DNA from 2 places in the Arthrobacter sp. BGA-UO-ETr-C19 genome. Region 1 is predicted to be linked to the other one. Evidence: predicted binding sites of a transcription regulator. Region 1 holds the regulator's gene; the other holds the start of a gene.
The links. Region 1 encodes HrcA, which represses chaperone genes, less so after heat shock. Its sites were predicted from a motif close to TTNGCACTCGNNNNNNNCGAGTGCNAA; they were not measured.
Positions count from the first base shown of each region.

Region 1 (9,367 bases):
GTTCAGATATTGCGGCAGGCAGCAGGATGGCCAGAGTTCAGCCTGAACAACGCCGCTGAAATGCCAACAGTAAGGACCCTGCGTGTCTCCCATGGCCCGCACCGCCCCGGTGCCCGCCGCGACAGATCCGGCCATTATTCGGAATTTCTGCATCATCGCGCACATTGACCACGGTAAGTCCACCTTGGCCGACCGCATGCTGCAGTTCACCGGCGTCGTGCAGTCCCGCGACATGAAGGCCCAGTATCTGGACCGCATGGATATCGAGCGGGAACGCGGCATCACCATCAAGTCCCAGGCTGTCCGCATGCCCTGGGAGCTCGATGGCAAGAGCTACGCCCTGAATATGATCGACACGCCGGGCCACGTGGACTTCACCTACGAAGTTTCCCGTTCTCTCGCCGCCTGCGAGGGTGCCGTTCTGCTGGTGGACGCAGCGCAGGGCATTGAGGCCCAGACGCTCGCCAACCTGTACCTGGCCATGGAGAACGACCTCACCATCATCCCGGTCCTGAACAAGATCGACCTGCCGGCCGCCCAGCCGGAGAAGTACGCCGCCGAACTGGCCAGCCTGATCGGCGGTGATCCCGAAGACGTGCTGCTGGTCTCCGGCAAGACCGGCGTGGGTGTCGAGGCACTGCTGGACAAGATCGTGCGCGACCTGCCCGCACCGGTCGGCGACCCCGAGGCACCTGCCCGGGCCATGATCTTCGACTCCGTCTACGACACGTACCGCGGTGTGGTCACCTATGTCCGCGTGGTGGACGGCATGCTGCACCCGCGTGAGCGAATCCAGATGATGTCCACCAAAGCCAGCCACGAACTCCTGGAAATCGGCGTCAGCTCCCCGGAGCCCATACCGTCCAAGGGCCTGGGCGTCGGTGAGGTCGGATACCTCATCACCGGTGTGAAGGATGTCCGCCAGTCTAAAGTCGGCGACACCGTCACCAATCTGGCCAAGCCCGCCGCTGAATCGCTGAGCGGCTATGCCGATCCCAAGCCGATGGTGTTCTCAGGCCTCTACCCGCTCGACGGCACCGACTACCCCGTGCTCCGCGACGCGCTGGACAAGCTCAAGCTGAACGACGCCGCCCTGATCTACGAACCGGAAACCTCCGCAGCACTCGGCTTCGGCTTCCGGGTGGGCTTCCTGGGCCTGCTGCACCTGGAGATCGTCCGTGAGCGCCTCGAACGTGAATTCAACCTGGACCTGATCTCCACGGCGCCGAACGTGGTCTACGAGGTCACGCTCGAGGACAAGAACGTGGTCACTGTGACCAACCCCAGCGAGTTCCCCTCCGGGAAGATCAATGAGGTCCGCGAACCGATGGTGGCCGCGACAATCCTCGCGCCCAACGAGTTCGTCGGTGCCATCATGGAACTCTGCCAGGGCCGCCGCGGCGTCATGCGCGGCATGGACTACCTCTCCGAGGACCGGGTTGAGCTGCGGTACTGGATGCCGCTGGCCGAAATTGTTTTCGACTTCTTCGACCTGCTCAAGTCCAAGACGCGCGGCTACGCCTCGCTGGACTGGAAGGCCGACGGCGAACAGGTCGCCGACCTTGTCAAGGTGGACATCCTGCTCCAGGGCGAACAGGTGGACGCCTTCAGCGCCATCACCCACAAGGACAAGGCCTACGCCTACGGCGTGATGATGACCGGCAAGCTGCGCGAACTCATCCCGCGCCAGCAGTTCGAGGTGCCCATCCAGGCGGCCATCGGGTCCCGGATCATCGCCCGCGAGTCCATCCGCGCCATCCGCAAGGACGTTCTGGCCAAGTGCTACGGCGGTGACATCTCCCGTAAGCGCAAACTCCTGGAAAAGCAGAAGGAAGGCAAGAAGCGCATGAAGATGGTGGGGCGCGTGGAAGTGCCGCAGGAAGCCTTCATCGCAGCCCTGACCACCGACGAATCCAAGGACAAGGCCAAGAAGTAGTGGTGATGACCGTGGCTGGAACCTCCGGAGGCCGCACGCATGCCTAGCGTTCTTCCCCTGGGTGACCCCGCGCCGTCGGACGGCCTCCTGCCGCAGCAGGCCGCCAACGGTGCAGCCGACCGGGCCTTCGGGCTCTACGTGCACATCCCGTTTTGCGCGGTGCGCTGCGGTTACTGCGACTTCAACACCTACACCGCAACCGAGCTTGGCGGCGGCGCGTCCCAGGACGCCTACGCCTCTACCGCCATCTCGGAAGTGGACTTTGCCGCGCGGGTCCTTAAGGAGTCGGGCCTGCCTGCCCGCAAGCTGAGCACCGTCTTCTTCGGCGGCGGCACGCCCACGCTCCTGCCGGCCGAGGATCTGGCGCGGATCCTTCGTGCCGCCATAGACACGTGGGGGATCGAACCCGGTGCCGAGGTGACCACGGAAGCAAACCCGGACTCCGTCACGCCGGAATCTCTGCAGCTGCTCGCGGACGCGGGCTTCACGCGGGTCTCCTTCGGCATGCAGTCCGCCGTGCCCCACGTGCTGAAGGTCCTCGACCGTACGCACACCCCGAGCCGTGTCCCGCTCGTGGTGCAGTGGGCGCGCGACGCCGGACTCGCCGTCAGCCTGGACCTCATCTACGGCACCCCCGGCGAGTCACTGGAGGACTGGCGCTTTTCGCTGGAGACCGCGCTGTCGTACCGGCCGGACCATATCAGCGCCTACGCGCTGATTGTCGAGGACGGCACCAAGCTCGCCGCCCAGATCCGCCGTGGCGAAGTTCCGGGAATCGACGACGACGACCACGCCGACAAGTACGAACTCGCCGACCGGATGATTTCCGACGCCGGCCTGCACTGGTACGAGGTCAGCAACTGGTCCGCTGCACCGGAGCAGGCGTGCCGTCACAACCTCGCCTACTGGCGCGGGGACGACTGGTGGGGCATCGGACCCGGCGCGCACTCGCATGTGGGCGGGGTGCGCTGGTGGAACGTCAAGCACCCCACGGCGTATGCCGGCCGGCTTGGCTCCGGCGCCTCACCGGCGGCAGGACGGGAGACCCTTGACGCGGAAACCCGGGGCGTCGAAAACGTCATGCTGGAAGCCCGACTTTCGTCCGGGCTTCAAACCGCTGCGCTCTCCCCGTCAGGCCGGAAGGCCGTGGCCGGGCTGATCGCCGACGGCCTTGTGGTGCCCGAGGAAGCCTTCCGGGGCCGCCTGGTCCTCACACTGAAGGGCCGCCTGCTGGCGGACGCCGTGGTCCGCAGGATCCTCCCGGACTAACGCCTTAATCCGCAACGCGGGGTCACTTACAGCCCAATATCCTTAGCGGATTGGGCTGTAAGTGACCCCGCGTTGTTGTTGGTGGTTATTCGCCCGGCTACTTAATCCAGCGGAGGTTGTACTGGTACCGGTGCGGCTGGCCCTTGTTGACGTGGACGCCGGCGGACACCGCGAAGCAGGTCAGCGCAATCCAGATGAGCGTCGCCAGCACGGCGAAGAGGTTGCCGACGACGGGAAGCAGCACCAGGAGGTTGGCCACGAAGGCCGCAATCGTCGGCGGCAGGGTGAAGTTGAGGGCTTCCTTGGACTCCTGGGCTGTGAACGGGCCGCGGTCGCGGAAGATGAGGTAGATCAGCAGCGCCGGAACACAGCCGAGGATGCCTCCGAAGTGCGCTAAGGTGGCCCACTGCCGGTCCTCGCTGGCGGTCAGCGGAAGCGCGTTGGCCGGAACCCCATGGTACTGGGGCAGGTCCTGTCCGGACTGTGTGTCCCTGCGGTCGCGAGCGTCTTCTGCCACGGTGTCTTCCTTTAGCTTGCGTTGGTGCGATAGTGCATTGGGCGCCGGGGCCGCGGTGCGGTGACGCCGTACCAAGGATACCGGGCTGTGCGGGCAATCGCGGTCCGAACGCCGGATCGCGGGACTGAAGCTACGGAACTGTTAGAAAATCGATGACCTCTTCCACCCGGCCCAGCAGGGCGGGCTCTAGGTCGGCGTAGGTGCGCACGGCGCCGAGGAGTTTCTGCCAGCCGAGGCCGATGTCTTCCTTGGTCTCGTGCGGCCAGCCGAAGGCGGTGAGGATGCCGGTTTTCCAGTCCGTGCCGCGCGGCACCACCGGCCACTGCGGAATGCCCAGCACCGATGGCCGGATGGCCTGCCAGACGTCAACGTACGGGTGGCCCACAATCAGCACGTTTCCGGCGGCGCCGGGGGACGCCATGACGGCGTCGGCGATCCTGGACTCCTTGGAATCAGGGACCAGGTGGTCCACCAGAACTCCCAGCCGGCGGCCGGGACCCGGGCGGAAGGAGGCAACGGCCGCTGCCAGGTCATCGATGCCATGGAGGGGTTCGACGACGATGCCCTCCACCCGGAGGTCGTCGCCCCAGACTTTTTCCACGAGTTCGGCGTCATGCTTGCCTTCAACCCAGATCCGGCTGGCCTTGGCTACCTGCGCGCGCTGCCCTTCCACCCGCACAGAACCCGACGCCGTCCGTGCAGCGCGCTGCCCTGCGGGCTTCGCCTTGGGTGCCGGGGGCATCAGGCGGATCGGCTGCCCCTCCAGGAGGAATCCGAAGCCCAGCTTGAACGACCGCGACTTTCCGCGGCGGTCCTCGAGCGCCACCAGGTGCATGCCGCCGGACTTCTCCACGCGGGTCACTGCGCCCACCCAGCCTGACTGGACGTCCTCGAGCACCATGCCGCGCTCCACCGGCACCTCGGGCAGGCTGTTCTTGGCGGGCGCTGCGATCTCCTGCGGGCCCCAGGTCTGGTACTGCATTCGTTCACCGCTCTGCACTCGGAAGGAGCCGCTCCGGCCGCGGGCATGCCGCCGGGGGACAGGCGCCCGGAATTTCGCCCGGAGCGGTACCAATGCTAACAACGCGGCGACTCATATTAGACTTGTTAGCACTTAGGCATGTCGAGTGCTAACCACAGCGTTTGCGGGCAGGATTGTCGCCCGGCGCGGTTATGGCCAAAAGGAGGTGGACTGTGAGCGAACCACGGAAGCTTGAGGTGCTGCGCGCCATCGTGGAGGACTATGTCCATTCCCGCGAACCTGTCGGCTCCAAGGCCCTGGTGGAACGGCACCATCTGGGCGTTTCCAGCGCCACCATCCGCAACGACATGGCGGCGCTGGAGGATGAGGGCCTTATTACGGCCCCGCACACCAGCGCAGGCAGGATTCCCACGGACAAGGGTTACCGCCTGTTCGTTGATCAGATCTCGGCGGTCAAGCCGCTGTCCCCGGCAGAGAAGCGCGCCATCCAGTCGCTGCTCGAAGGGTCAGAGGACCTGGACGACGTCCTGGACCGGACGGCCCGGCTCCTCTCCCAGCTGACCAACCAGGTCGCCGTCGTGCAGTACCCGCACCTGAGCCGCGCCGTGGTCCGGCACATCGAATTCGTGCTGCTGGCGCCCCGGAAGGTGCTGATCGTGCTGATCGCAGACTCCGGGAAGGTGGACCAGCGTGTCGTCGACGCCGGGCAGGACCTGTCGGACGACACGCTCGCCAACTTGCGCACCCGGTTCCTGACAGGAGTTGCCGGAACGCCGGTGGCCAGCCTGCCCCAGCACCTGGCCGCCGTCGTGGCTGGCTGCACGCCGGCCGAGCGCCTCGTTGCCATGGCCCTCGGCAAGGGACTGGAGGGTCTCGCCCACAACAGCCGGGAAGACCGGATGGTCCTGGCCGGAACGGCCAATCTGGCGCGGTCCAACGTAGACTTCCCGCTCAGCATTGGACCTGTGCTGGAAGCCCTCGAGGAGCAGGTTGTGATGCTGCGGCTCTTGAGCGACATGGCGCAGGACCCGCGCGGCGTGGCTGTCAGCATCGGCCGCGAAAACCCGTACGACGGGTTGGCCGAGGCGTCGGTGGTGGCCACCGGCTATGGACCCGACGCCAGTGCCAAAGTGGGCATCCTTGGCCCCACCCGGATGGACTATCCCACCACCATGGCCGCCGTGCGCGCGGTGGCCCGCTACCTTTCGAGGATTCTGGGCCCGTGACCGCACGCCCCGGGCATCCTTTGACCACAGGCAGTACAACCAGGAAGAGATACGAACTTTGAGCAGCCACTACGACGTTCTTGGAGTCTCCCCGGAAGCCACCGGCGAGGAGATCAAAAAGGCCTACCGCAAGCTGGCCCGCTCGCTTCACCCGGACGTCAACTCCGGGGAAGACGCAGCCGAACGGTTCAAGGCCGTCACCCACGCCTATGAGGTGCTGTCCGATCCGCAGAAGCGCAGGGTCTACGACACCACCGGCAACGAGAACGGCACCGACAACGGCTTCGGCGGTGGCGGCTACGCCGGCCAGGGCTTCGCGTTCCAGGACATCTTTGACACCTTCTTCGGCGCCGGCGGCACGTCCGGGCCCGCGTCGCGCGTCCGCCGCGGCCAGGACGCGCTCATCAGCGTCCGGATCGACCTGCGGGACGCCGTCTTCGGTGTCAACAAGAAGCTGGAAGTGGACACGGCCGTCACCTGCCCCACCTGCGAGGGCTCCTGCTGCCAGCCGGGCACGCATCCGGAGCGCTGCGACATCTGCGGCGGCAGCGGCCAGGTACAGCGGGCGGTGCGTTCCATCCTCGGCCAGGTCATGACGGCCGCCCCCTGCGGTTCGTGCGAGGGCTTCGGCACCGTCATCAAGGACCCTTGCAACGAATGCAGCGGCCAGGGACGCATCCGCAGCCGCCGGTCCCTGACCATCAAGGTTCCGGCCGGTGTGGCCACGGGAACGCGGATCCAGCTCTCCGGGCAGGGTGAGGCCGGCCCCGCGGGCGGCCCGTCCGGCGACCTTTACGTGGAAATCCGGGTCAACAACGATTCCACCTACATCCGCGAGGGCGACGACCTGCACGCGACCCTGAACATTCCCATGACCGCTGCTGCCCTTGGCACGGAACTGAGCCTGGAAACCTTCGATGGCAAGCAGGAGATCGACGTCAAGGCGGGCACGCAGTCCGGCGAGATCATCACCCTCCGCGGCCTCGGTGTCACGCACCTGCGGGGCTACGGCCGCGGTGACCTCAAGGTCCACCTGCAGGTGGAAACCCCGGCCAAGCTCGACCCCGCCCAGGAAGACCTTCTCCGGCAGTTGGCCAAGCTCCGCGGCGAGCAGTTCTCCGAGGGCAAGCTCGCAGCCAGCGGCGGCGTCTTCGCCAAGCTGCGGGACCGCCTCGGTAACCTGTAGCGGTGAGCAACCCCGTTTTCTTCACCCCGGCCGGCGCGCTGGACGGCACGGTTCCCGGTTCTGTGTTCGTCCTCGACGGCGCCGAGGCCCGGCACGCGGTCACCGTCAAGCGCCTCGCGGTGGGGGAGCAGGTGGACCTTGCCGACGGCGCCGGCAAACGCATCACCGGAACCGTGACGGATGCCGCCCCCGCCGAGCTGACGGTCGAATGCACCTCCGTCAGCGTGGAACCGCGGCCGGACGTGCGTCTGGTCCTCGTCCAGGCCCTCGCCAAGGGTGACCGGGACGAACTCGCGATCGAAACCGCCACCGAGCTGGGGATCGACGCCGTGATCCCCTGGCAGTCGGAGCGTTCCATTGTCAGGTGGAAGGGTGACCGGGCGTCCAAGGCGCACGGGAAATGGCAGTCCACCGTGGCTGCGGCTGCGAAGCAGGCGCGCCGCGCCTGGATCCCTGAGGTGCGTCCCGCCGTCGACACCCAGGCTCTGGCAAAGACCGTGGCGGAAGCCGGTCTTGCCGTGATTCTGCACGAAGATGCGGTGACGCCGCTGCGGCGGGTTCTCGGCAAATGGTCTGAGGAGCGCCAGGAGGCGGCCGGCCCCGGCGAGATTCTCCTCATCGTTGGCCCTGAGGGGGGCATCAGTCCCCGGGAGGTCACCCGGCTGTGCAGCGCCGGGGCGGTCACAGCATTGTTGGGACCGCACGTCCTGCGGTCATCGACGGCGGGACCGGCCGGCGTCGTGGTTGCCAGCGACGTCCTGGGCCGCTGGTAACTTCTCGCGGCCGGAACCGCTAGTGAACTGTGACCCTAGCGGACCGTGAAGCCTCGCGAGTCCACGTTGAGTTCGTCCTCGGGCTTGCCCGGGCCAATCTGGGAGACGCGCACCTCGTAGTTGCCGGGCGCGAGATTGACCGTGATGCCGAAGACTCCGGCTGCGGCGGGATCCGCGGCCGCAGTGGCTTCGCCAGTCAGGTAGCTTTCCTTGTCGCCGTTGTCGTGGACCTTGAGGATCCGCCAGTGGAGTTTGCCGTTGGGGACGGTGCTTCGTCCGGAGATCTTGACCCGGCCGTCGCCGACTTCGGTGCCCTGCTGCGGATCGATGATCCATACCGGCGCCACCATTCCGGCGCTGCGGGACGTGGGGGCTCCGAGCTTGACGTGCTTGAAGGCCAGGTAATCGGTGTGCCCGTCCACCAGGATCACCACTTCGATTTGCTGGCCGGCGTCAATCAGGCCTGAACTGGCTCCTGCGGCCGTTGCGGTGTACACCAGTTGCTGGATGGCCCGCTGGGCCATGTCCGCGTCAAGGTTGCTGTTGAAGGCATCGGCGGAAACATCCACGGTAATGACGTTGGTGCCCGAGATCGACGTCGCGAGGTTCTTGGGGTTCTGCCACGGCGTGAAGTAGTCCGGATCCAGGGGAGTCTCCGACATCATGGCGCGAAGGGCCCGCGTGATCGGGTTCTCATCGTCCGGCACGTCGCGGAACTCGCGGTACAGGAAAACGTTGCTGTTGCTGCGCCCGATCCAGTAGACCGGCGCCTTGTTCGAGGACTGCGTTGTCTCCAGTGGCGCGCTGGTAGTGGGAACGCCGTCCGTGCCGGCGGCCCGGCGCGACGAGGACGTCGGAGAGTTGGCGGAGGTCACGGCGGGATCGGGATCGGCGATGCACCCTGACATCAGCAGGGCAGCCGGAAGCAGCGCGGACAGCAGCACGGAGCGCATCCGCGGTACTTTCCGGCCCGGAGTTCCTGGCTGACTGATGCTGGCGATCCCTTCGAATAAGCATTTGTTTGCGGGCACGCCGGACCGTTGCCGGCGAGCTCCTTTTCCAGCATTACACGAGACCTGGGAGCGCTGCGTGCCTTTCGCTGCAGGCGGCCGAACTGCAACGGGAACGATATGAGGCCGATACAAAGTTGATATCTAATTGCGGGAACGCGTTACAGAATTGCGGTCCGCCGTGACCTCCCGGGACGGCAGGCCATGGCGTGCGCTGGCGTAAGATGTAGAGACACAAACGAGTTATGTTCCGAACTGGAGGGAACCGAAGGCCTGTGGGCCGTCACCATGACTGAATCAGCTAACGGAAAGCGCCGCCTCAACACGGGGGACCGAACCACGGGCGAATTCCCCCATACTCTTCCCGGTGTCCGGACGGAGGTGGTCATCTTCGATAACTCTGATCAGATGGTGCAGTCGCTGGGCAGCCACGACGAGGCCCTCCGCTTCATCGAGGACCAGTTCCCG
Region 1 is NZ_JCAQPC010000022.1:30,538-39,904, reverse strand. It holds gene lepA (translation elongation factor 4) at 83-1,936, shown strand; gene hemW (radical SAM family heme chaperone HemW) at 1,976-3,205, shown strand; gene AC57BR_RS15040 (DUF4870 domain-containing protein) at 3,303-3,722, opposite strand; gene AC57BR_RS15035 (DUF3097 domain-containing protein) at 3,853-4,704, opposite strand; gene hrcA (heat-inducible transcriptional repressor HrcA) at 4,917-5,930, shown strand; gene dnaJ (molecular chaperone DnaJ) at 5,989-7,116, shown strand; gene AC57BR_RS15020 (16S rRNA (uracil(1498)-N(3))-methyltransferase) at 7,119-7,889, shown strand; gene AC57BR_RS15015 (GerMN domain-containing protein) at 7,925-8,842, opposite strand; gene AC57BR_RS15010 (PhoH family protein) at 9,188-9,367, shown strand, end outside.

Region 2 (21,228 bases), on a different contig from region 1:
GCGATTGCCCCGACGCATCTTGAGCGGGCCCGCTGTGACGCACGGAACGCGGATCAGTACCGGCTGGCGGCTTGCGGGTTGGCGGCGAGTTCGGCCTCCACCTCGGCGTGGAACTTCTTCTCCACGATGAAGGACAGGAACGGGACCACGCCGCCGAGTGCCAGCAGGATCATTTTGGCGAACGGCCAGCGCATTAGCGTCCAAAGCCGGAAGTTGGACATCAGGTACACCACGTACATCCAGCCGTGGACGATGAGCACGGTCACGGACGCGTTGAACCCGCCGAGGACGCCCTTCGGTTCCGCCTGCGCGAAGCCGAAGCCGAACGGCTGGCCGGTCAGGGCGTCCGTTCCGCCGGCGAAGAGGTACTGGCCGAAGCCGTAGCGGGCCACCAGCTCCGCGCACAGCAGCAGCAGCATGGCACCCGTGAGGTAGGCCATGACCTTGTAGAACTTCAGGGCGGAGCGGATCTGTGCCTCGGTGCCGCCGAAGCGTCGCTTCTTCGCCGCCCCGGTCGGGTTCGAGGGCTGGATGGCCGGCTTTGGTTCGATCATGGCTGTACCTTTTGTTGGATCTCGTTGGGTTGGGTAGGTTCTGGTCCGTCGTGTCCGTGGCCACCGGCGTCGTGGTCCTCGGCGTCCTCGAGGCTTCTGCGGTAGTCGTCCTTGACCAGCCGCCACCAGATGAACAGGGCAAAACCGGCAAAAACGATCCACTCCACGGAGTAGAACAGGTTCAGCCAGTTGACCTTCGCGGCCGGCGGCTGGGCAGCGATGCTGAGCGGCTCCAGGCCGCTGCCGGCGGCAGCACCGACGTCGGCCGTTCCTGACTTTTCCGCCGTGGCGGAAACGAACGCGGGGTAGCTGCTGACGTTCCAGGCGTTGATGAGTTCAGCCACCGAGACTGCCGACGCCCGGCCGGGCTCAGGGGCTGCATTGGGCACCGGGGCCTCGGACGGCAGGAGCCGTCCGGTCAGCCGGATAACGCCCGACGGCGGGGCGCTGGCGTCAGCGGGATCGGCGATCCAGCCGCGGGCCACCGGTATGTAGGTCTTCGGTGAGGCTGCCGCACCTTTGAGCACCGGCGCGTCCGTCACCGCGAAGGCCGTGACCACCCAGTATCCGGTCTTGCCGTCCTTCAGCCGGCCCGAAACCAGGACCTGTTTGGCCGGATCGTACGTGCCGGACGCCTGGACCATCTGGTCCGCCACTGAACCACGGAAGAAGTCACCGGGCTGCAGGGTTTTCGTTAGGTCCTGGACCTGCTCCGTGGCGGGGTTGACCGGCACCTCGGGCTGCGTGGAACGGCCGAACTGCCACTGGCTCAGGAGCACAAAGACACCCGAAACGGCGATCGCAAAGACCAAGCCTGCGATCCACCGGGGCTGGAGGGCTGTTTTCCACACCCCTTAACGTTACTTCGTCCGTGTGTAGAACAACGAAACGCCTGATGGCGCCACACGAAAGGGCCTGCCCCTAGAGTGGGGCAGCAGGGTCCCTACGTGGCGACGAAGTCGACACGAAAGGGCCTGCCCCTAGAGTGGGGCAGCAGGGTCCCTACGTGGCGACGAAGTCGACACGAAAGGGCCTGCCCCAATCTCTAGTGGTCGAAGAAGACCAGGCTCGAGTTGATGAGCTCTGCGATGACCTCGGCGTCGTAGGCCCGGCGCAGCGACTCCCGGAACGATTCCTTGGATAGTGACCGCGCCAGGGTGGCGAGCACTTCGAGGTGGTCGGAGAACGAGCTCGCCGGCGTGGCGATGAGCAGGACCACAGTGGCCGGACCGTCAGCGGCGCCAAAGTCCAGGGCCTTGCCGTACTTGGTGATCCCGACGGCGATCGAGGTCTCGGAGACGAACTCGCTGCGGGCATGCGGCAGGCCGACTCCCCCGGGCAGTCCGGTGGCCAGCTGGTGCTCGCGGGCGTTGACGTGCCCCAGGAAGCCCTCGAGGTCTGAGACGCGGCCGGCGTCGTAAAGCTTCCGGGCCAGCTGGCTGGCCGCGTCCACTTTGTCCTCGGCGTCCATTTCGAGGATCACCATGTCCGGTGTGGTGAGCTCGGCATCATAACGGTCCAGTGGTTCCGCCAAGTGGTGTCCCTTCAGTGAGGCCGGGGCCTGTCCGGCGGCGGTTTGCGATCTCAGCGCAGCGGGACGATGTCCTCCGCGCCCAGCCGGGCAGCGTCGGCCGATTCGTCATCGGGCTGCTGCTGACTGAGCCGTTCGGCTTCCACCCGCGCAAGGTAATGCTTGATTTCGCTTTCCCGCTGCGCATCGCTCCAGCCAAGAATTTCTCCCATAAGCTTAGCGACTACCGGGACGGCAGACACACCGCGGTCCCACGCCTCGATGGAAATCCGGGTGCGCCGGGTCAGGACGTCGTGCACATGCCGGGCGCCCTCGTGGGTGGCGGCGTAGACAGCCTCTGCCTGCAGGTAGTCGTCCGCGCCGGGCAGCGGTTCCGCCAGTTCGGGCCGGTCCTGGATGAGCGCAAGCACCTCCGATGACATGGATCCGTAGCGGTTCAGCAGGTGCTCCACGCGCGCCACGTGAACCCCGGATTCCTCGGCAGTCCGGTTGCGGCGGTTCCAGGCGGCCTTGAACCCGTTGGCCCCCAGCAGCGGGATGGTCTCGGTGCAGCTCGGGGGCACGCGCTCGTCCATGCTGCGGACGGCTTCGTCCACGGCGTCCTTGGCCATGACGCGGTACGTGGTCCATTTGCCGCCGGCCACCACCACCAGGCCGGGCACGGGGTGGGCCACGATGTGCTCGCGGGAGAGTTTGGCCGTGGAGTCGCTTTCCCCGGCCAGCAGCGGCCGGAGCCCGGCGTAGACACCCTCCACGTCTTCCCGGGTGAGGGGCCGTTTCAGGACCTTGTTGACGTGTTCCAGGAGGTAGTCGATGTCCTTGCTGGACGCCGCGGGGTGGGCCTTGTCCAGATGCCAGTCAGTGTCTGTGGTGCCGATGATCCAGTGCCGCCCCCAAGGGATGACGAACAGCACGGACTTCTCGGTCCGCAGGATCAGGCCGACCGTTGACTGGAAGCGGTCCCTCGGAACCACCAGGTGGATGCCCTTGGAGGCGCGTACCTTCAGCTGGCCGCGCTCGGTGACCATGGCCTGGGTTTCGTCGGTCCAGACCCCTGTGGCGTTGATGACCTGCTTGGCGCGGATGTTGAAGCTGGAATTGTCCTCGCGGTTGACCACCTTGGCGCCCACCACACGCTCGCCTTCGCGCAGGAAGTCGACGACGGCGGTCTGGTTGACCGCGTGGGCCCCGTAGTAGGCGGCGGTGCGCACCAGGTTGGCCACGTACTTCGCGTCGTCCACCTGGCCGTCGTAGTAGCGGATCGATCCGATGAAGGCGTCGTCCTTCAGGCTCGGGGCGGCGCGCAGGGTGCCCCGGCGCGAGAGGTGCTTGTGGAACGGAACGCCGCGCTTGTGCCCGCCGGAAATCGACATGACGTCGTACAGCGCGATGCCGGCGCCGATGTAGGGCCGCTCGACGACGTGTTTGGTCAGCGGGTACAGGAACGGCACCGGCCTGGCCAGGTGCGGCGCCAGCTCGGAAAGCAGCAGCCCCCGTTCCTGGAGCGCCTCCTTCACGAGTGCGAAGTCGAGCATTTCGAGGTAACGGAGGCCGCCGTGGATAAGCTTGGAGGACCGTGACGATGTCCCCGCGGCCCAGTCGCTGGCTTCCACAATGCCCACGTTCAGGCCGCGGGTCACGGCGTCAAGGGCCACCCCGGTGCCGACGATGCCGCCGCCGACGATGAGGATGTCCAGTTCCTTGCCCGGGTCCGCCGAAGCCTTCAGCGCGGCAAGCGCAGCCTCCCGCGCCTCCGGGCCTAAAGCTCCCCTGGTCGCCGCCGGACGTTCACCGAAACCGGACATGACAGGCCTCCATCCTCATCGAACGTTGTAGTTCACCAGAGTACTTCGTACCTCTGCCGATGGGCAGGGTGCGGACTGTGTTGCCGGGCGCGCAGGTCAGTTTCCGGCGTAGGGCGAAACCACGACGTCGACCCGCTGGAACTCCTTGAGGTCCGAATAGCCGGTGGTGGCCATGGACCGGCGGAGGGCGCCGATCAGGTTGGAGGTTCCGTTGGTGTGGTGGCCCGGCCCGAAGAGCACCTCTTCGAGCGGACCGACAGTTCCGATGTTGACCCTGTCGCCGCGGGGCAGCTCCAGGTGGTGCGCCTCCTGCCCCCAGTGCCAGCCCTTTCCGGGGGCTTCCTCTGCCCGGGCAAGGGCGGTGCCGAGCATGACGGCGTCGGCGCCCATGGCGATGGCCTTGACGATGTCGCCCGAGGTGCCCATGCCGCCGTCGGCAATGACGTGGACGTAGCGTCCGCCGGACTCATCCATGTAGTCGCGGCGGGCGGCGGTGACGTCGGAGATTGCAGAGGCCATCGGCGAGTGGATGCCGAGGGCGCGGCGCGTGGTGGTGGTGGCACCGCCGCCGAACCCGACCAGGACGCCGGCAGCGCCGGTCCGCATCAGGTGCAGGGCGGGTGTGTAGCCCGCGGCACCGCCCACGATGACGGGGACGTCGAGTTCGTAGATGAACTGCTTGAGGTTCAGCGGCTCGTGGTCCTTCGAGACGTGCTCGGCGGAAACCGTGGTCCCGCGGATCACAAAGATGTCGACGCCGGCGGCCACCACGGTCTTGTAGTGCTCCTGGGTGCGCTGCGGGGTAAGAGACCCGGCCACGGTGATGCCTGCGGCGCGGATTTCGGCCAGGCGCGAAGTGATCAGTTCGGGCTGGATGGGTGCCTTGTAAAGCTCCTGCATCCTGCGCGTGACATCCGGGCTGTTGGTTTCGTCCGCAAGCGCCCCGATCTCGTCCAGCACGGGCTGCGGGTCCTCGTACCGGGTCCAGAGGCCCTCGAGGTCCAGGACGCCCAGGCCGCCGAGCTTGCCGAGTGCGATGGCCGTCGCCGGGGACATGGCGGAGTCCATGGGTGCAGCGATGACCGGCATGTCGAACTTGTAGGCATCGATCTGCCACGAGACGGAGACATCCTTGGGGTCACGCGTGCGACGGTTGGGGACGATCGCAATGTCGTCCAGGGAGTAGGCACGACGCCCACGCTTGCCACGGCCAATCTCAATCTCGTAAGTCACTGCTCTAGGTTATCCCAGCCGAACGCCTGTCTGAGGACCGGGACACCGAGGCGGAAGTCAGATCCCGCCGGCCTCCGGGCCCACGCCAGCAGGGTTCCCTGGGCGAGCTTGCGAGGCTAGGGGGCTGGTGGGGACGCTGAGCTGGGACTCGAACATCCGGAAATAGCGGCCGCGGAGAGCCACCAGTTCCCGGTGCGTGCCCTGCTCCACGATCCGGCCGTCCTCCAGCATGTACACAATGTCCGCCTTCTCGATCGTGGCGAGCCGGTGGCTGATGGCGATGATAGTGCTGCTGCGCTCGGCGAACAGCCGAGTGAAGATGCGGTGCTCTGCCAGCGCGTCGATGGCGGAAGTGGGCTCGTCCATGACCATGAAGGAGGCGTTCCGGTAGAAGTTCCGCGCCATGGCCAGCCGCTGCCACTGCCCGCCGCTCAGTCCGCTTCCCTTGCGGCCGCGCGGATCCTCCATCCAGTTGCTGACGTGGTTGTCCAGGCCGTTGGGCAGCTTGTTGATGAAATCCAGTGCCTCCGCATCGGCGGCCGCGCGGCTGACCCGCTCGTCGTTCCGGGGCGAGTCGACATCGCCGAACAGGATGTTTTCGGCTGCGGTGGCGAACTCGTACTTAAGGAACTCCTGGCTGAGCACCGCCAGGTGGCGGTGCCAGGAGGTGACGTCGACGGCGGCGAGGTCCACGCCGTCGAGCATCACCTGGCCGGAATCCGGGCGGTAAAGCCCGGCCAGGATGCGGATCAGCGTGGACTTGCCGGCGCCGTTCTCCCCCACGATGGCGATGTGCTGGCCCTCGCGGATGGTCATGCTGATGCCGCGGATCACTTCGATGTCGCTGCCGGTGTAGGTGAAGCGGATGTCGCGCAGCTCAACCGTTTTTGGCGCATCCAGCAGCGGCGGCGCATGGCTGGAATGCACTGGCAGCGCCATGAACAGCTCATAGTCCTTGAGGTTGGCGAGGTCCTCGTCGATGGAGCTGAGCGAGGACACCAGGTTGTTCGCGGTGGACAGGGCCCGGCTGACGATCTGCTGGACGTAGAGGAACTGCCCCACCGGCTGGGCCCGGGCGATGATCTGGCCCACCACCCAGATGAGCGAGACAACCTCCGCGGCGTACTGCAGGGCGTCGGCCGCCAGCTGCTTGGGGATGTACCGCTTTTGGAAGTCCAGCCGGCGCTTCTCGTCGGCGTCCCTGAGCCGGGAGCGAAGTCCCATGAGGTAGCCGACGATCCCGTACAGGCGCATCTCGGCGATGTGCTGCGGGCGGAGCAGGTTGGTTTCGATCATCCGCCGCTGCCGCCGCGAATCCACCTGGGTGTTCCAGTGCGCGATCTGCTCGCGGGACAGCTTGAACTGCAGGTAGACGCTGGGCACGATCGCGACCAGCACGATCACCGCGATCCACCAGCTCACCAGCAGCAGCGCGCCGATGGCCAGGATCACAGACACCAGCTGTGTGAAGATGGCCGCGATCCGGTCCAGGACCCGGGCATAGGAATCGGAGAACCGCTTGGCGCGGTCGTAGAGGTCCACCGTTTCCTTATCGTCGTACCGCCAGAAATCCAGCGCCAGGAACCGCTCGTACATTAGGTCGCCCACGATGGCCCCCACCCGGAAGCTCATGAGCTGCTGGATGTAGCGGTCCACGCTGCTGAAGGCTCCCCAGAACAGACCCAGGGCGGCGGTGATGATGACGTAGAGGATGGCCTGCTGCCCGGCGGCAGCGTCCCCGTTGTAGGCGGCGGCCAGCGCAGTGGTGGTCAGGCCGGCGAAGTACGTGGTCACCAGGGGCAGGACCGCCGAGATCAGCGATCCGGCCACCTTCATGAGCACGGCACCGGGCGACGCGCGGAAACTGACGCGGAGGACCTGGGCCACGGCCTGCGCATAGGGCTTCAGTGCCAGCCGCCGCTGGGGTTCCCTTTTCGGGTTCAGTTCGGCGGGATGGCGTGGTTGGGACATGGCTCCAGCCTAGCCCCGGGCACGGGCACTAAGAGGCCGGGGACTGTTCCCCACGGCCTCTTTGAGAGTCCGGCTTTAACGTGAACCGTAGTTCGGCGCCTCGACGGTCATCTGGATGTCGTGCGGGTGCGATTCCTTCAGGCCTGCCGGGGTGATCCGGACGAACTTTCCGCGGGCCTTGAGCTCGGGAATGGTCGGGGAACCCACGTAGAACATGGTTTGGCGGAGGCCGCCCACCAGCTGGTATGCCACCGAGGCCAGCGGGCCGCGGTAGGCCACACGGCCTTCGATGCCCTCGGGGATGAGCTTGTCATCGCCGGAGACGTCCGCCTGGAAGTAGCGGTCCTTGGAGTAGGACGTGTTCTTGCCGCGCGACTGCATGGCCCCGAGGGAGCCCATGCCGCGGTAGCTCTTGAACTGCTTGCCGTTGACGAAGATGAGCTCACCCGGAGACTCGTCACAGCCGGCCAGCAGGGAGCCGAGCATCACGGTGTCGGCACCGGCCACCAGCGCCTTGCCGATGTCGCCGGAGTACTGGAGTCCGCCGTCGGCGATCAGCGGAACACCGGCCGGAATGGCAGCCTTCGCCGATTCGTAGATGGCGGTAATCTGCGGAACGCCCACACCTGCCACGACGCGCGTGGTGCAGATGGAGCCCGGGCCGACACCCACCTTGATGCCGTCGGCACCGGCGTCGATCAGCGCCTGGGCGCCTTCGCGGGTGGCAGCCTGGCCGCCGATGATGTCCACGTGCGCAGCAACCGGATCTGACTTGAGGCGGCGGATCATGTCCAGCACGCCCTGCGAGTGGCCGTTCGCGGTGTCCACGAAGAGCGCGTCCACGCCGGCGTCCACCAGCTTCATGGCCCGCTCCCAGCCGTCACCGAAGAAGCCGATGGCGGCACCGACACGCAGCCGGCCCTCGTCGTCCTTGGTGGCCAGCGGGTACTGCTCGGCCTTGGTGAAGTCCTTGGTGGTAATGAGGCCCTTCAGGCGCCCCTGCTCGTCCACCAGCGGGAGCTTCTCGATCTTGTTCGTGGCCAGCTTGTGCGAGGCCTCTTCGCGGCTGATGCCGACGTGGCCGGTGACGAGCGGCATCTTGCTCATGACGTCGCTGACCAGGCGGATCGGGAAGTCGGATTCCGGCACGAAGCGCGTGTCGCGGTTGGTGACGATGCCGAGGAGGCGGTTGCCGTCGTCGACCACGGGAAGGCCGGAGACGCGGTAGCGGGCGCACAGCTCGTCAAGTTCCTGCAGCGTGGCCTCGGGGCCGATGGTGAGCGGGTTGGTGATCATGCCCGACTCGCTGCGCTTGACACGGTCCACCTGGTCGGCCTGGTCGTCGATCGCGAGGTTGCGGTGGACGACGCCGAGGCCGCCCTGGCGGGCCATGGCGATGGCCATCCGGGATTCGGTGACGGTGTCCATGGCCGCGGAAAGCAGCGGCGTCTGGACGGTGATGCGCTTGGAGATCCGGGACGATGTGTCGGCGTCGGAGGGGATCACGTCGGTGTGGCCGGGAAGCAGCAGGACGTCGTCGTACGTCAGGCCGATGAAGCCGAAGGGGTCGTGCTCGGGCTGGGTCATGAGTGCGCCTCTTACCTTTGGTTTACAGGTTCACGGGTAGGGGTTGCAGCCGATGACCAGCCCGTCATTACGGGACTGGCCTGTGCAGAAGTATTGAATAAATTCTAGAACCTCCGCGGCGATCCCCATATTCCGCGCCGGCATTGTGAGCAATGGCACGCGGGTCCGGAGGCCGCCGCGGTCACACAGCCCGGCTACTTCCACCCCGTGGTGGCCAGCAGCCGCTTCTCGAACATCGGGATCATGGACTGGACGTAGGTCTTGGTGAGGTGGTTGTCGTCCTTGTAGACGTAGACGTTGCCCACCACGGCCGGGCAGATGCCGCCGGCGCAGATAAAGTCGCTCATGTCCATCAGGTGCAACCCGTCCACCTTGCCCCGGTATGCGTCCAGCGGCGACTTGGCGGCCAGTGATTCACCCAGCGGCGGGTTGCACTCCGGAGCGTCGGTACCGTACTTCTGGACGCATTCGGGCATGTTGATGGCGAAGCGGGGGTTGTCCCGGACCCCCACCACGTCCATCCCGGCGTCGGTGAACGGCTTGATGCCCTCCAGGTAGCCGGGCACGTCGGTTTCGAACGGGGCTTCCTTGTGCGTGAGGGATGCCACGGTGAACACCGCGTCCGGCTTGTGCTCCATGACATATGCGGCACTGGCCTTGTTGAAGGCGTTGCAGTCGGCGTCGCGTTCCGGGGATTCGGCGCCGAACCGGCAGTTCCCCTTCAGGAGGGTGACCACCTCCCAGCCGTGGTCCCTGGCGATGGGGCCGAGCGCGGCCATGTACTGCTGCGCGTGGGAGTCGCCGAGCACCACGATCCGCTTGGTCACCTTGTCCGGCTTGCTGTTCTGTAGGCAGCCATTAAGCAGCGGATCGCTGGGGACGTTTTCGTCCGTGCACAGCCCGTCGATGTCCGCCCACTCGTTTTTCATGGCGGCCGGTGCCGGGATCACGGTGGCCTCCGGCGTCGGCTTGCCGGCGTTCTCCGGTGCCAGCGCGGCGGCGCCCGGAGTCAGCTCCCGCGGCTGCGCCGCCGCTGCAGCCTCCTCGGCGTTCAGCTTGGACTGCCACACCGCGACCGGCCCTGCCAGCAGGGCGCCGCAGGCAACAATAACGACGGCGGTGCGCCAGGCCCGCAGCTGCGGCCAGTGCCATTCGCGCAGCGGTTTTTCCACGAAGCGGGTGGTGAGCACGGCCAGGACCACGGAACCGGCCACAATGACGAGGCCCTGGACCAGGTTGGGCGCCGCGATGCCGGTGGCCGCCAGCGCCAGCACCAGGACCGGCCAGTGCCACAGGTACAGGGCATAGGAGTTGTCCCCCAGGGCCACCAGCGGCTTTGAGCACAGGATCCGGTCCACGCCGAACCGGCTGCCGCTTTGCCCGGCGACGATAATGGCCGCCGCGGCCAGAGTGGGCCACAGCGCAATGAAGCCCGGGAAGGACCGGTCCACGGTGAGGAGCAGGCCGCAGGAGACCATGGCGGCAAGCCCGGCCCAGCCCAGCACCACGCGCAGCGCCTTCCCCGGTTTCAGGTAGGGCAGCGCCAGGGCCAGCAGCGATCCCAGCGCGAACTCCCACAGCCGGGTCCGGGTATCGAAGTAGGCGTAGGCCTGGTTGCTGGCCGTCTGGTCGATGGAGAACACCAGGGAAGCGATGAAGATGCCGGCGAAGGCAGCCATCAGGACGGTGCGGTAGCTGACGTCCCGGCGGCGCCGCAGCAGCCGCCACACCAGGGCGGAACCGGCGAAGATGAGGGGCCAGAGAATGAAGACCTGGCCCTGGATGGACAGCGACCAGAAGTGCTGGAGCGGGCTGGCGCCGGAGTGGTCCTGCGCGTAGTAGTCCACCGCGCTGTTGGCCAGCAGCCAGTTCTGCCCGTAGAGGAGGGATGCCCACGCCTCGTTGAGGACGTCGGGCCAGCGGCTCTGCGGCAGGACCAGCCAGGTTCCGGCCAGCACACCGAGAATCACGACGACGGCGGCCGGGATCAGCCGCTTGAAGAGGTGCAGCCAGTGGCTCACGAGGCGCAGCGGCGTGCCCTTCTCCACCTTGCGGACGAAGGACATGGTCAGCAGGAAGGCGGAGATGAGGAGGAAGATGTCCACGCCGCCGGAAACCCGGCCAAGCCACACATGGTACGTGACGACCATGAGCACCGCCAGGGCGCGAAGGCCCTGGACCTCGGGCCGGTAGCCCGGCTTGGCCTTCAGGCGGGCAGCCCGCGGTTCATGGTTTTGTCCCCCCGACGGCTCCTCCCGCGGCATGCTTCTCATCGGGTCGGTCGATCTCGCTTCTGGCACAGATAACCCCTCAAACGGCAGCACAAAGCACCCATGTTACCGATTCGTGACATTCGAGACGAATCAAGCGCGCCGGGTGTGACCGGCGTCTCAGCTGGGAAAATGCTCCTGAAAGCGCAAAAGGAGGCCCGGCCAGCAAGAGCTGGACCGGACCTCCTTGGAAAACCGCGAGAGCGGGCGGAAGCCTAGTGGCTGTGGCCTGCGTGCTCGTTTTCCTCGGCGGGCTTCTCGGCCACGAGGGTCTCGGTGGTGAGCACCAGCGCAGCGATGGAGGCTGCGTTGCGCAGGGCCGCGCGCGTGACCTTGACGGGGTCGATGACGCCGGCCGCGATCAGGTCCTCGTACTCGCCGGACTTGGCGTTGAAGCCGTGGTTGTTGTCCTGCTCGGCAACCCGGGCGGCCACAACGTAGCCGTCGTGGCCGGCGTTCTGGGCGATCCAGCGCAGCGGCTGGACCAGTGCACGGCGGACGATGCCGACGGCAGCAGCCGCGTCACCTTCGAGTGCCGTGACAGCGGGGTCCTCGTCGAGTGCCTTCAGCGCGTGGATCAGGGCGGAACCGCCACCGGCCACGATGCCTTCTTCGAGGGCGGCGCGGGTGGAGGACACTGCATCTTCGATGCGGTGCTTCTTTTCCTTCAGCTCAACCTCGGTGGCTGCGCCGACCTTGATCACGCCGATGCCGCCGGCCAGTTTGGCCAGGCGTTCCTGCAGCTTTTCCCGGTCCCAGTCGGAGTCGGTGCGGGTCAGCTCGGCGCGCAGCTGGGCGACCCGTGCAGCGACGTCCTCGGCAGAACCAGCGCCGTCAACGATGGTGGTGTTGTCCTTGGTGACCGTGATGCGGCGGGCGGTACCCAGCACCTCGAGGCCCACGGAGTCCAGGCTCAGGCCCAGCTCGGGGGACACAACCTGGGCGCCGGTCAGCGTGGCGATGTCCTGGAGCATGGCCTTGCGGCGGTCACCGAAGCCCGGAGCCTTGACAGCAACCACGTTCAGGGTGCCGCGGATGCGGTTGACGATCAGCGTGGACAGGGCCTCGCCGTCGACGTCCTCGGCGATGATGAACAGCGGCTTGGAGCTCTGCAGCGCCTTCTCCAGCAGCGGCAGGAATTCCTGCACGGAGGAGATCTTGCCCTGGTTGATCAGGATGAGGGCGTCCTCGAGGACGGCTTCCTGGCGCTCGGTGTCGGTGATGAAGTACGGGGACAGGTAGCCCTTGTCGAACTGCATGCCCTCGGTGAGGGCCAGTTCGGTCTGCGTGGTGGAGGATTCCTCGATGGTGATCACACCATCCTTGCCCACCTTGCCGAATGCCTCGGCAAGCAGCTCGCCCACCTCGTCGCTCTGGGCGGAGATGGCGGCAACGTTGGCCACCTGGGTGCCCTCGACGGGACGGGCGTTCTCCAGCAGGCGTGCTGCGATGGCCTCGACGGAGACCTCGATGCCGCGCTTGATCTGGCCCGGAGCGGCGCCGGCGGCAACGTTGCGCAGGCCTTCCTTGACCAGTGCCTGGGCGAGCACGGTAGCTGTGGTGGTGCCGTCACCGGCGACGTCGTTCGTCTTGGTGGCGACTTCCTTGGCCAGCTGGGCGCCAAGGTTCTCGTACGGGTCGTCAAGCTCGATTTCCCGGGCGATGGTCACGCCGTCGTTGGTGATGGTGGGGGCGCCCCACTTCTTGTCCAGCACGACGTTGCGGCCGCGGGGACCAAGCGTCACCTTAACCGTGTTGGCGAGCTTGTCGATGCCGGATTCAAGCGACCGGCGGGCAGCGTCGTTAAACGCAAGCTGCTTTGCCATGGTTTTGTCCTTTCAAGACAGAACCCCGTGCAGCCGACCGGTCAGACAGAATCAGACGCGGACGGCGGCACGGGGATCCTAAGAGTTACTTAACGACGATCGCCAGAACGTCGCGGGCGGAGAGCACGAGGTACTCCGTGCCGCCGGTCTTGACTTCGGTTCCGCCGTACTTGGAGTAGATGACAACGTCGCCAACGGCTACGTCGACCGGTACGCGGTTGCCGTCTTCGAAGCGGCCGGGGCCTACTGCAACAACTTCGCCTTCCTGCGGCTTCTCCTGCGCGGAGTCCGGGATAACCAGGCCGGAAGCCGTGGTCTGCTCGGCTTCGAGCGGGCGGACAACAATACGATCCTCAAGAGGCTTAATAGAGACCGACACTCGGACCTCTCCTTTTCGTCAAAATTCATGGACAGTAAAACTGTTGCGCCGTGGCGGCAGACCGTCGTCGCGGTGCCGGCAGCAGCCAGGCTGGCAGCTCTTCGTGTGTTAGCACCCTCCTAGGGAGAGTGCTAATGATGACTCTATGTAAGGGGTTAGCACTCGGTCAAGGCGAGTGCCAGAAATTCATCCGCCGTAACCCGCGCGGGGCCGTTCGATCAGCGGCCGGCGAGGTCGTCGAAGCCCAGGTCCTCGCCGCCGTCAGCGTCTTCGTCCCCCGCCTTCCGCTGTTCGCGGACAAGCACGACGGCGGCCGCCGCCGCGATCACGACCGACACGCTGAGCACCACGAGGCCGCCTACGTGTGCCCCCAGGTACAGGTCCCGGATCTGCCGGGCTTCCTCGGTGGCGTCGCTGATGTTCTTGCCGCCGACCGAGTAGACGGTGGCATTGAAGGAGTCCAGCAGGAAGATGATCACCAGCAGGACAAGACAGACGACGGCGACCACGGCTCCGGCGATCAGCGCCGGGCGTGCATACCGGACCAGCCGGCTATGCTCCGCCGGACCGGGGGTGGTGCTTTCGGGCTGGTCGGGGGTGGGCGTTTCGCTGGATTCCATTCAGACCACCCTATCGGGAAGAGCTTGGAGCGGCGGCTCCACTAGGCTTGATCCCATGTCTGAAGCACCGCAGGACCAGATCGCCCCGCTCCTCACAGAAGAAGGATGGGAGCTGCTGGCCTCGCTCGGACCCTACCGAGAGGACCGCTCCTTCGCCCTCAACTCGAGCCTCCGCAAGGCCGGCCACTCCCCCGAACTCGTGTCCGCCGTACTGACGCAGTCACGGCTCCGGACCAGGGCCGAGGCCAAGTTCGGCGAGTTTGCCCGGCAGATGCTGTTCACCCAGGCTGGCCTGGAGCAGGCCACCCGGCTCAACGTCGCAGCCCGGCACGCCCAGCGCTTTGCCCAGGCGGGCATCCGCCACGTGGCCGATCTGGGCTGCGGCCTCGGCGCCGACGCCATGGCGTTGGCGTCCCTTGACATCGCCGTGACCGCTGTGGAGGTCGACGAGACCACCGCCGCCTGCGCCACGATCAACCTCATTCCCTTTCCGCACGCCACGGTGGTCCATTCGGACGCGACCTCAGTGGCGCTGGAGGACGGGGCAGGCGTCTGGCTGGACCCCGCCCGGCGCACCACCACCACGTCCGGCACCCAGCGGATCTGGGACCCCGAGGCTTTCTCTCCGCCGCTGTCCTTCGTGGAGTCGCTCGCGGCCGCGGGGCGGGCCGTCGGCGTCAAGATGGGGCCCGGCATTCCGCACGAATCGGTGCCTGGCGGCTGCGAGGCGCAGTGGGTCTCGGTGGGCGGCGACGTCACGGAAGTCACGCTGTGGTTCAACGCCGTGGCCCGTCCCGGAATCCGGCGGGCCGCCCTGGTCATCGGCGCAGAGGGCGCCGCCGAACTTACCAGCGGGGAGGATTTCGACGCCGGACCCGTGGCCCCCGTGGGTCCGGTGGAGGGTTTCCTGTACGAGCCGGACGGCGCTGTCATCCGTGCCGGGCTCGTGGCCGACCTGGCCCTGGACCTGGGCGGGCACCTCGTGGACGAGCACATCGCCTACATCTGCGCCCCGGAGCTTGTGGACACTCCGTATGCCCGGGCGTACCGGGTCCTGGAGGTCATGCCGTACAACGTCAGGGCGCTCAAGGCCTGGGTCAAGGAGAACGGCGTCGGCGTGCTGGACATCAAGAAGCGCGGCACGTCCGTCACCCCGGAGGAGTTGCGCAAGCAGCTCCTCCCTGCGGGTAAAGCCGGCGGCAAAGCCGCGGGCAAAAAGACAGCCACCCTGGTCCTCACCCGGATCGGGGAGGAGAGAGTGGCTGTCTCGGTGGAGCCCGTTTAGTTCCTCGGTGGAGCCCGGTCAGTTACTGGGCGCGCACGAACGCCTCGGCGTCCCGGACCTGCTCCTCGGTGGGGCGGATTCCCGTGTACAGCACAAACTGCTCCAGCGCCTGGATGGTGGCAACCTCGGCCCCGGTGATGACCTGCTTGCCGGCCGCCCGGGCCGCCTTGATGAGGGGCGTTTCCGCCGGCAGGGCCACGACATCGAAGACCACCTTGGCTGCCACTATTGTTTCGGCGGGGAAGGACAGCGCGTCTGCCTCCGGTCCGCCGGCCATTCCCACAGGCGTGACGTTGATGACCATGTCCGCGGTGGCCTCCTGGCCGGCGCCCAGGTCCGCCCGCCAGGCAAAGTCGTAGAGATCGGCGAGCGCCCGGCCGGTTGCTTCATTGCGGGCGATGATGGTCACGTCCTTGAACCCCGCGTCGCGCAAGGCTGCGGCCGTGGCCTTGGCCATGCCGCCGGCGCCCTTGAGCAGCACCGATGACTCCGCTGGCACGGCGTTGCGCTGCAGCAGCTGCTCGATTGCCGTGTAGTCCGTGTTGTACGCCGTCAGCCGCCCGCCGTCATTGACGATGGTGTTGACGGAATCGATGGCCTTGGCGGACGGGTCCATGGCGTCCACCAGGGCGATCACGTCCTCCTTGTAGGGCATGGAGACGGCGCAGCCCCGGATCCCCAGGCCGCGGACGCCGGCGATCGCCTGGGCCAGGTCGGTGGGTGCGAAGGCCTTGTAGATCCAGTTCAGGCCCAGCTGGTCGTACAGGTGGTTGTGGAAGCGGGTCCCGTTGTTGCTCGGCCGGGCCGAGAGGGAGATGCACAGGGTCATGTCTTTGTTCAGTATCGGCACTCCTCCATTAAACGGCGGCGCTGCCTTTATTACCTGCAGCCTGTTATTACCTGCAGCCCGTTGTTACCTGCAGCCCGTGCCGGGGCGGTAGGGTCCGACGGCGGCCGGCAGCTTTCCGGGGGCGGTGGCCTTGCCTGCCAGGACAGCCAGCAGCGACTTGTACGCTCCCGGCGTTCGGCCGTAGAGGGCGATCTTCGTGGGCGCGGCGGACTGCGCCAAGGGCCACGGCGCGTCCAGGGCCACTACAATATCGCCCTTCGCAGGGCCGCCGCCGTAGCCGATCAGGGTGACCAGCGGGCCCGTCCCCAGGGCGATCCCCGCGTCCCTGGCAGCGGCGGCGAACCGGGCCCGGTCCACTGGCGTGCCCCCTGCCACCCGCACGTGACCGCGCACCGAAGCGCCCTTGCACCGGCCCGCCACCACCGTGACGGCCTGCGCCGAAATTTTCGCGGACAGCGCCTCCCCGCTCCCCGGCGCTGCTGGAGGCTTCCGCTGCGCCGTCCGTCCGCGCCAGATCATCATGGTGACCACCCGGCGGGCCGCTTCCTCGAGGCGCGGGAGCGGCAGCTTTCCCTCGGTGACAGCCCGGACGATTGCGGCATGCGCGACGGGGGCATCAGCCGGCATCAGCAGCAGGTCCGCCCCGGCCGCCAACGCCGCCGGCGCTGCCGAACCGCGGGGATAGCGGCCGGCCACCGCGCCCATGTTAAGCCCGTCCGTGACCGCCACGCCCTTGAAGCCCAGGCCGCGTAGCGCCTTGTAGGTTGCCTTCGAGATGGACGCGGGCACGCCCGGCTCAAGTGCCCGCACTGCGATGTGTCCGGTCATGATCATGGGAGCCCCTGCCTTGACCGCGGTCTGGAACGGCTGCCAGTCCCGCGCCTTCAGCTGCGCGAGGGTGGCGTTCTGGACGGGGAGGCCCTTATGCGAATCGGTGGTCACCGAGCCGTGTCCGGGAAAGTGCTTCACAGCCGGCAGCACGCCGCCGGCCAGCATGCCCTTGGCAAAGCCGGCACTCAATGATGCCGCGGCACGGGCGTCCGCGGACATGGACCGCGCGCCGATGGTGGGATCGGCGGGGCCCATCGTGACATCGGCTGCGGGCGCGAAGTCCACAGTGAAGCCCAGCGGCGCGAGTTCCGCCGCGAGCCCGGTGCCGGCTTCTGCGGCCAGGGGCACGCTGCCGGCCGCCCCGTAGCTCATGGGAGTGGGCCAGCGGGTCAGCGGTGCGCCGACGCGGCTCACCGCTCCGCCCTCCTGGTCAACGCCGATCAGGCCGGGCCAGGTGCGGCCGCCGGAGCGGGACGCAGTGTCCAGCCGGCGCGTCACACGGGCCAGCGCCGGGATGTCCACCAGGCCAGTGGCTGTTCCGGGCACGTTGTCGGCCATGATCATGGACCCAGCAAGGTGGAGGCGTTCCACCATGGCGGCTTGGGCTTCATGGTCGAGGCCGGTGTAGAAGGGCAGGAGCACCTGCCCGGCCTTCTCCTCCAGGGTCATTTTTGCCACCGCCCCGGCGGCAGCGTCGGCATCCCGCTGCTCCGGACCCCAGCCCAGAGCCGCCGCCTCCTTCGTCGCAGGTTTCGCAGCGGACGGGGCAGCGCTCTGCGTGGCTGTCTGCGGTGAAGCTGTCTGTGGCGGCTCCGGCGAGCCCGAAGCGGAAGCCGCGGGCGCCGTCGTCGTGCCTTGTTCCGGTGCCGGTGCCGGCGGCGCCGTGCACGACGCGACGGCGAACAGCGCCGCGAGCGCTGCCGCAGACGCCGCAGGTGCGGTGTGCGCAACTGCGGTACGGGAATTTTTTCTGGGGATTCGGGGGCCGGTGGTTTTGTGAAGACTCTCACGCGCCCTGTATAGCCAAGCCATCTCTTCGATGCTACCCCTGCACTAGACTTGGATGACCGTTCCCCTGCCAGCCGTTCGCCAGGAACGGACGACAACCGGACCAGACGTCACCAGGCCAGCACACAGCGAGGAACACATGAAGATTGATTTCGCTTCATCCAGGCAATCAACTCTTGGTGTGGAATGGGAACTCGCGCTGGTGGATGCGCAGACCGGCGAACTGTCGTCCGTGGCCAACGAGGTCCTGCGCGGGGTGGTGGCGCGGCATCCCGAACTGAACGAGGATGATGAGCACCCGCACATCAAGCAGGAACTGCTGCTTAATACCGTGGAGCTGGTCACCGGTATCTGTGAGACCGCCGCGGAAGCGAAGCAAGACCTCGCCCGCTCGCTGGCCGCCCTTCGTGAAGTCACGGACCCGATGGGCGTGGAAGTGTTCTGCGCCGGAAGCCACCCCTTCAGCCCGCCGCAGCTGCAGCCGGTCACGGACAAGGAACGCTACGCCAAACTGATCGACCGCACACAGTGGTGGGGCCGCCAGATGGTCATCTACGGGGTACACGTCCACGTCGGCCTGGACCGGCGCAGCAAGGTCCTCCCCGTGCTGGACGGCCTGGTGAACTACTTCCCGCATTTCCAGGCACTGTCCGCGTCCAGCCCGTTCTGGGGCGGCGAGGACACGGGCTACGCCTCGCAGCGCGCCCTCATGTTCCAGCAGCTGCCGACGGCGGGACTGCCCTTCCAGTTCGCCAGCTGGGAAGAGTACGAGTCCTACGTCCAGGACATGTTTACCACCGGCGTGATCGACACCATCTCGGAGATCCGCTGGGACATCCGCCCGGTGCCGGCCCTGGGCACCATTGAGATGCGCATCTGCGACGGCCTGGCCACGCTGGAGGAAGTGGGCGCCGTGGCGGCCCTGACGCAGTGCCTGGTGCACGAATTCTCCAACACTCTCGACGCCGGCGGCAGCATTCCCACCATGCCGCCCTGGCATGTCCAGGAAAACAAGTGGCGGGCCGCCCGCTATGGCCTGGATGCGATCATCATCCTCGATGCTGAGGGCAACGAGCAGCTCGTCACCGACCACCTGCTGGAGACGCTCAACCGGCTCGAACCGATCGCGGCGAAGCTGGGCTGCCCGGATGAGCTGGCCGACGTCGAAAAGATCATCAGCCGCGGCGCGGGGTACCAGCGCCAGCGGCGGGTGGCCGCCGAAAGCGGCGGCAACCTTCAGGCCGTGGTCCTGGACCTCGTGAAGCAGATGCGGAACGGCCCCACCGCGTAGGTCGCCTTCTGCGGCTCCGGACCCAACTAGGTAGCAGTTGAGGGCGTTCCCAGCGCCGAGAACGCCCTGTTCTGCGACCTACTTGGGGCGGACACCGTGGTGACTGGCATGGACGAGTCCGGCGCAAAGTTGATGCCGCTGGGTTCGATGCCGGCCATGACCAGCTGCGCACCGAGTGCGGCCACCATCGCGCCGTTGTCCGTGCACAGGTCCAGCGGCGGAACGTGCAGCGTGATGCCGGCGGCCGTGCAGCGCTGTTCGGTCAGCTGCCGCAGCCGCGAATTGGCGGCCACTCCCCCGCCCAGCAGCACGTCCGTGATGCCACGCTCGCGGCAGGCCAGGACTGCCTTGGACGTGATGACATCAACGACGGCTTCCTGGAAAGCCGCCGCGATGTCCGCCACCGGCACGGGGTCGCCGGCGGCTTCGAACTGCTCCACGCACCTGGCCACCGCGGTCTTCAGTCCGCTGAAGGACCAGTCGTACCGGTGGCGGCCGGGCTCCTCCGCGGTGCCCATGTATTTGGGCTGCGTCAGTCCGCGCGGGAACCGGATGGCCTTGGCGTTGCCTTCGCGCGCCAGCCGGTCAATGGCCGGGCCGCCGGGGTAGCCCAGTCCGAGGATCCTGGCGACCTTGTCGTAGGCCTCGCCCGCCGCGTCGTCGATGGTGGAACCGAGCAGCTCGACGTCGTCCGTGATGCTGCGGATCCGCAGGATCTCGGTGTGCCCGCCTGACACCAGGAGGGCGCCGAGGTTGTCGGGCAGTATCGGCTGGTCCGCGCCACCGCCGCCGGAACCGACGCCCGTTGCGGCACCGCGGGTGCCGCCGCGCTGGTTCAGCAGGCCGACCCCCACGTGGGCCACCAGATGGTTGATGGCGTAGAGCGGCTTGCCCGTGGCGACGGCGAGCGCCTTTGCGGCGCACACGCCGACCATCAGAGCTCCGGCCAGCCCGGGCCCGGCTGTCACCGCGATTGCGTCGATCTCGTCCAGCGTCACCTCCGCCTCGGCCAGGGCCGCCTGCAGGGCAGGAACGAAGGCGTCCAGGTGCGCGCGCGAGGCGATTTCCGGGATGACCCCGCCAAACCGAACGTGCTCCTCCATGGACGAGGACACCGTATTGGTGAGGAGGTCGGTACCGCGGACGATGCCGACACCCGTTTCGTCGCACGATGACTCAATGCCCAGTACTAGCGGCTGCGAGCGGTTCATTTGTGGTCTGCCTCCGTCGGAGCGGTCTCGCCGGCGCGGCCGGCTTCGTCAGTCTGCACGGGCCGGGGTTCGGCGTCGTGCACGATGTCCTGGTGCACCGCGAGCACGGCCTCGAGCTGAAGCCGCATGATCAGCGCGTCCACGCCGTCGCGGTAGTACCGTTTCCGCACGTGGATCTGCTCGAAGCCGAAGCGGATGTACAGCTGCTGGGCGCGCGGGTTGTCGGCGCGGACCTCGAGCAGGATGTCGGCTGCGCCGCGGCGCCGCCCCTCGGCGATCAGGTCGGTGAGGAGTGCGGTGCCGATGCCCCTGCCCTCATATTCGGGGACGACGGCGATGGTCTGGACGTCGGCGATCGGTTCGACGCACATGAGTCCGGCATACCCAACGATGCCCTCCGGCGCTTCCGCCACGAGATACCTGCGGGTCTCCGGCTGCATCAGTTCGTCCATGAACATCTGCAGCGGCCACGCGTCCACCGGGAACAGCCGGACCTCCAGCTCGTGGACAGCGGTGATGTCGGCGGGAAGCATGTCGCGGACGGTCACGCCCGAGGCCAGCTGGCGGGGCAGGACGGGCGCGTTGCCGAATGATTCGGGCAGCAGGTTCACAGGGCACGCTTCCGGGGGCCGGGGACCTGGGCGTCCGATTCCCGCAGGTAGAGGGGCGTGGAGTCCAGTAGCTGCCCGCCCGCTGCCAGCCTTGCCAGCGCAAACTGGCCCAGGTACAGCGCATCGGGCTGTTCGGTGCTGAAGTCCGGATCCGCGCGCACGTCGTCGGGGTAGAGGCCTGCGCCCGCGCCGTACGCCGGCAGGTCGGGAAGGTCCGCGGCGAAGCCCACGTGCGGCCCATCGACGAGCTTCGGCAACTGGCCTGCGGCCAGGGTGTAGCGGGCCCAGTAGACCTCTTTGCGGCGGGCGTCGGTGGCCACCAGGTACTCGGCCGGCGCTTCGGTGGATTCGGCCACCTCGAGGGC
Region 2 is NZ_JCAQPC010000024.1:697,593-718,820, reverse strand. It holds gene AC57BR_RS22250 (DUF3817 domain-containing protein) at 54-554, opposite strand; gene AC57BR_RS22245 (SURF1 family protein) at 551-1,405, opposite strand; gene AC57BR_RS22240 (PTS sugar transporter subunit IIA) at 1,600-2,088, opposite strand; gene AC57BR_RS22235 (glycerol-3-phosphate dehydrogenase/oxidase) at 2,139-3,890, opposite strand; gene AC57BR_RS22230 (GuaB3 family IMP dehydrogenase-related protein) at 3,987-5,123, opposite strand; gene AC57BR_RS22225 (ABC transporter ATP-binding protein) at 5,181-7,094, opposite strand; gene guaB (IMP dehydrogenase) at 7,170-8,681, opposite strand; gene AC57BR_RS22215 (acyltransferase family protein) at 8,876-10,945, opposite strand; gene groL (chaperonin GroEL) at 11,167-12,777, opposite strand; gene groES (co-chaperone GroES) at 12,863-13,156, opposite strand; gene AC57BR_RS22200 (hypothetical protein) at 13,375-13,776, opposite strand; gene AC57BR_RS22195 (THUMP-like domain-containing protein) at 13,832-15,061, shown strand; gene AC57BR_RS22190 (shikimate 5-dehydrogenase) at 15,084-15,911, opposite strand; gene AC57BR_RS22185 (glycoside hydrolase family 3 protein) at 15,975-17,774, opposite strand; gene AC57BR_RS22180 (glutamate--cysteine ligase) at 17,890-19,041, shown strand; gene tsaD (tRNA (adenosine(37)-N6)-threonylcarbamoyltransferase complex transferase subunit TsaD) at 19,068-20,252, opposite strand; gene rimI (ribosomal protein S18-alanine N-acetyltransferase) at 20,249-20,785, opposite strand; gene tsaB (tRNA (adenosine(37)-N6)-threonylcarbamoyltransferase complex dimerization subunit type 1 TsaB) at 20,860-21,228, opposite strand, start outside.
Region 2: a site for HrcA is predicted at 13,312-13,338, ahead of groES (co-chaperone GroES). Genes of this name have one in related genera too.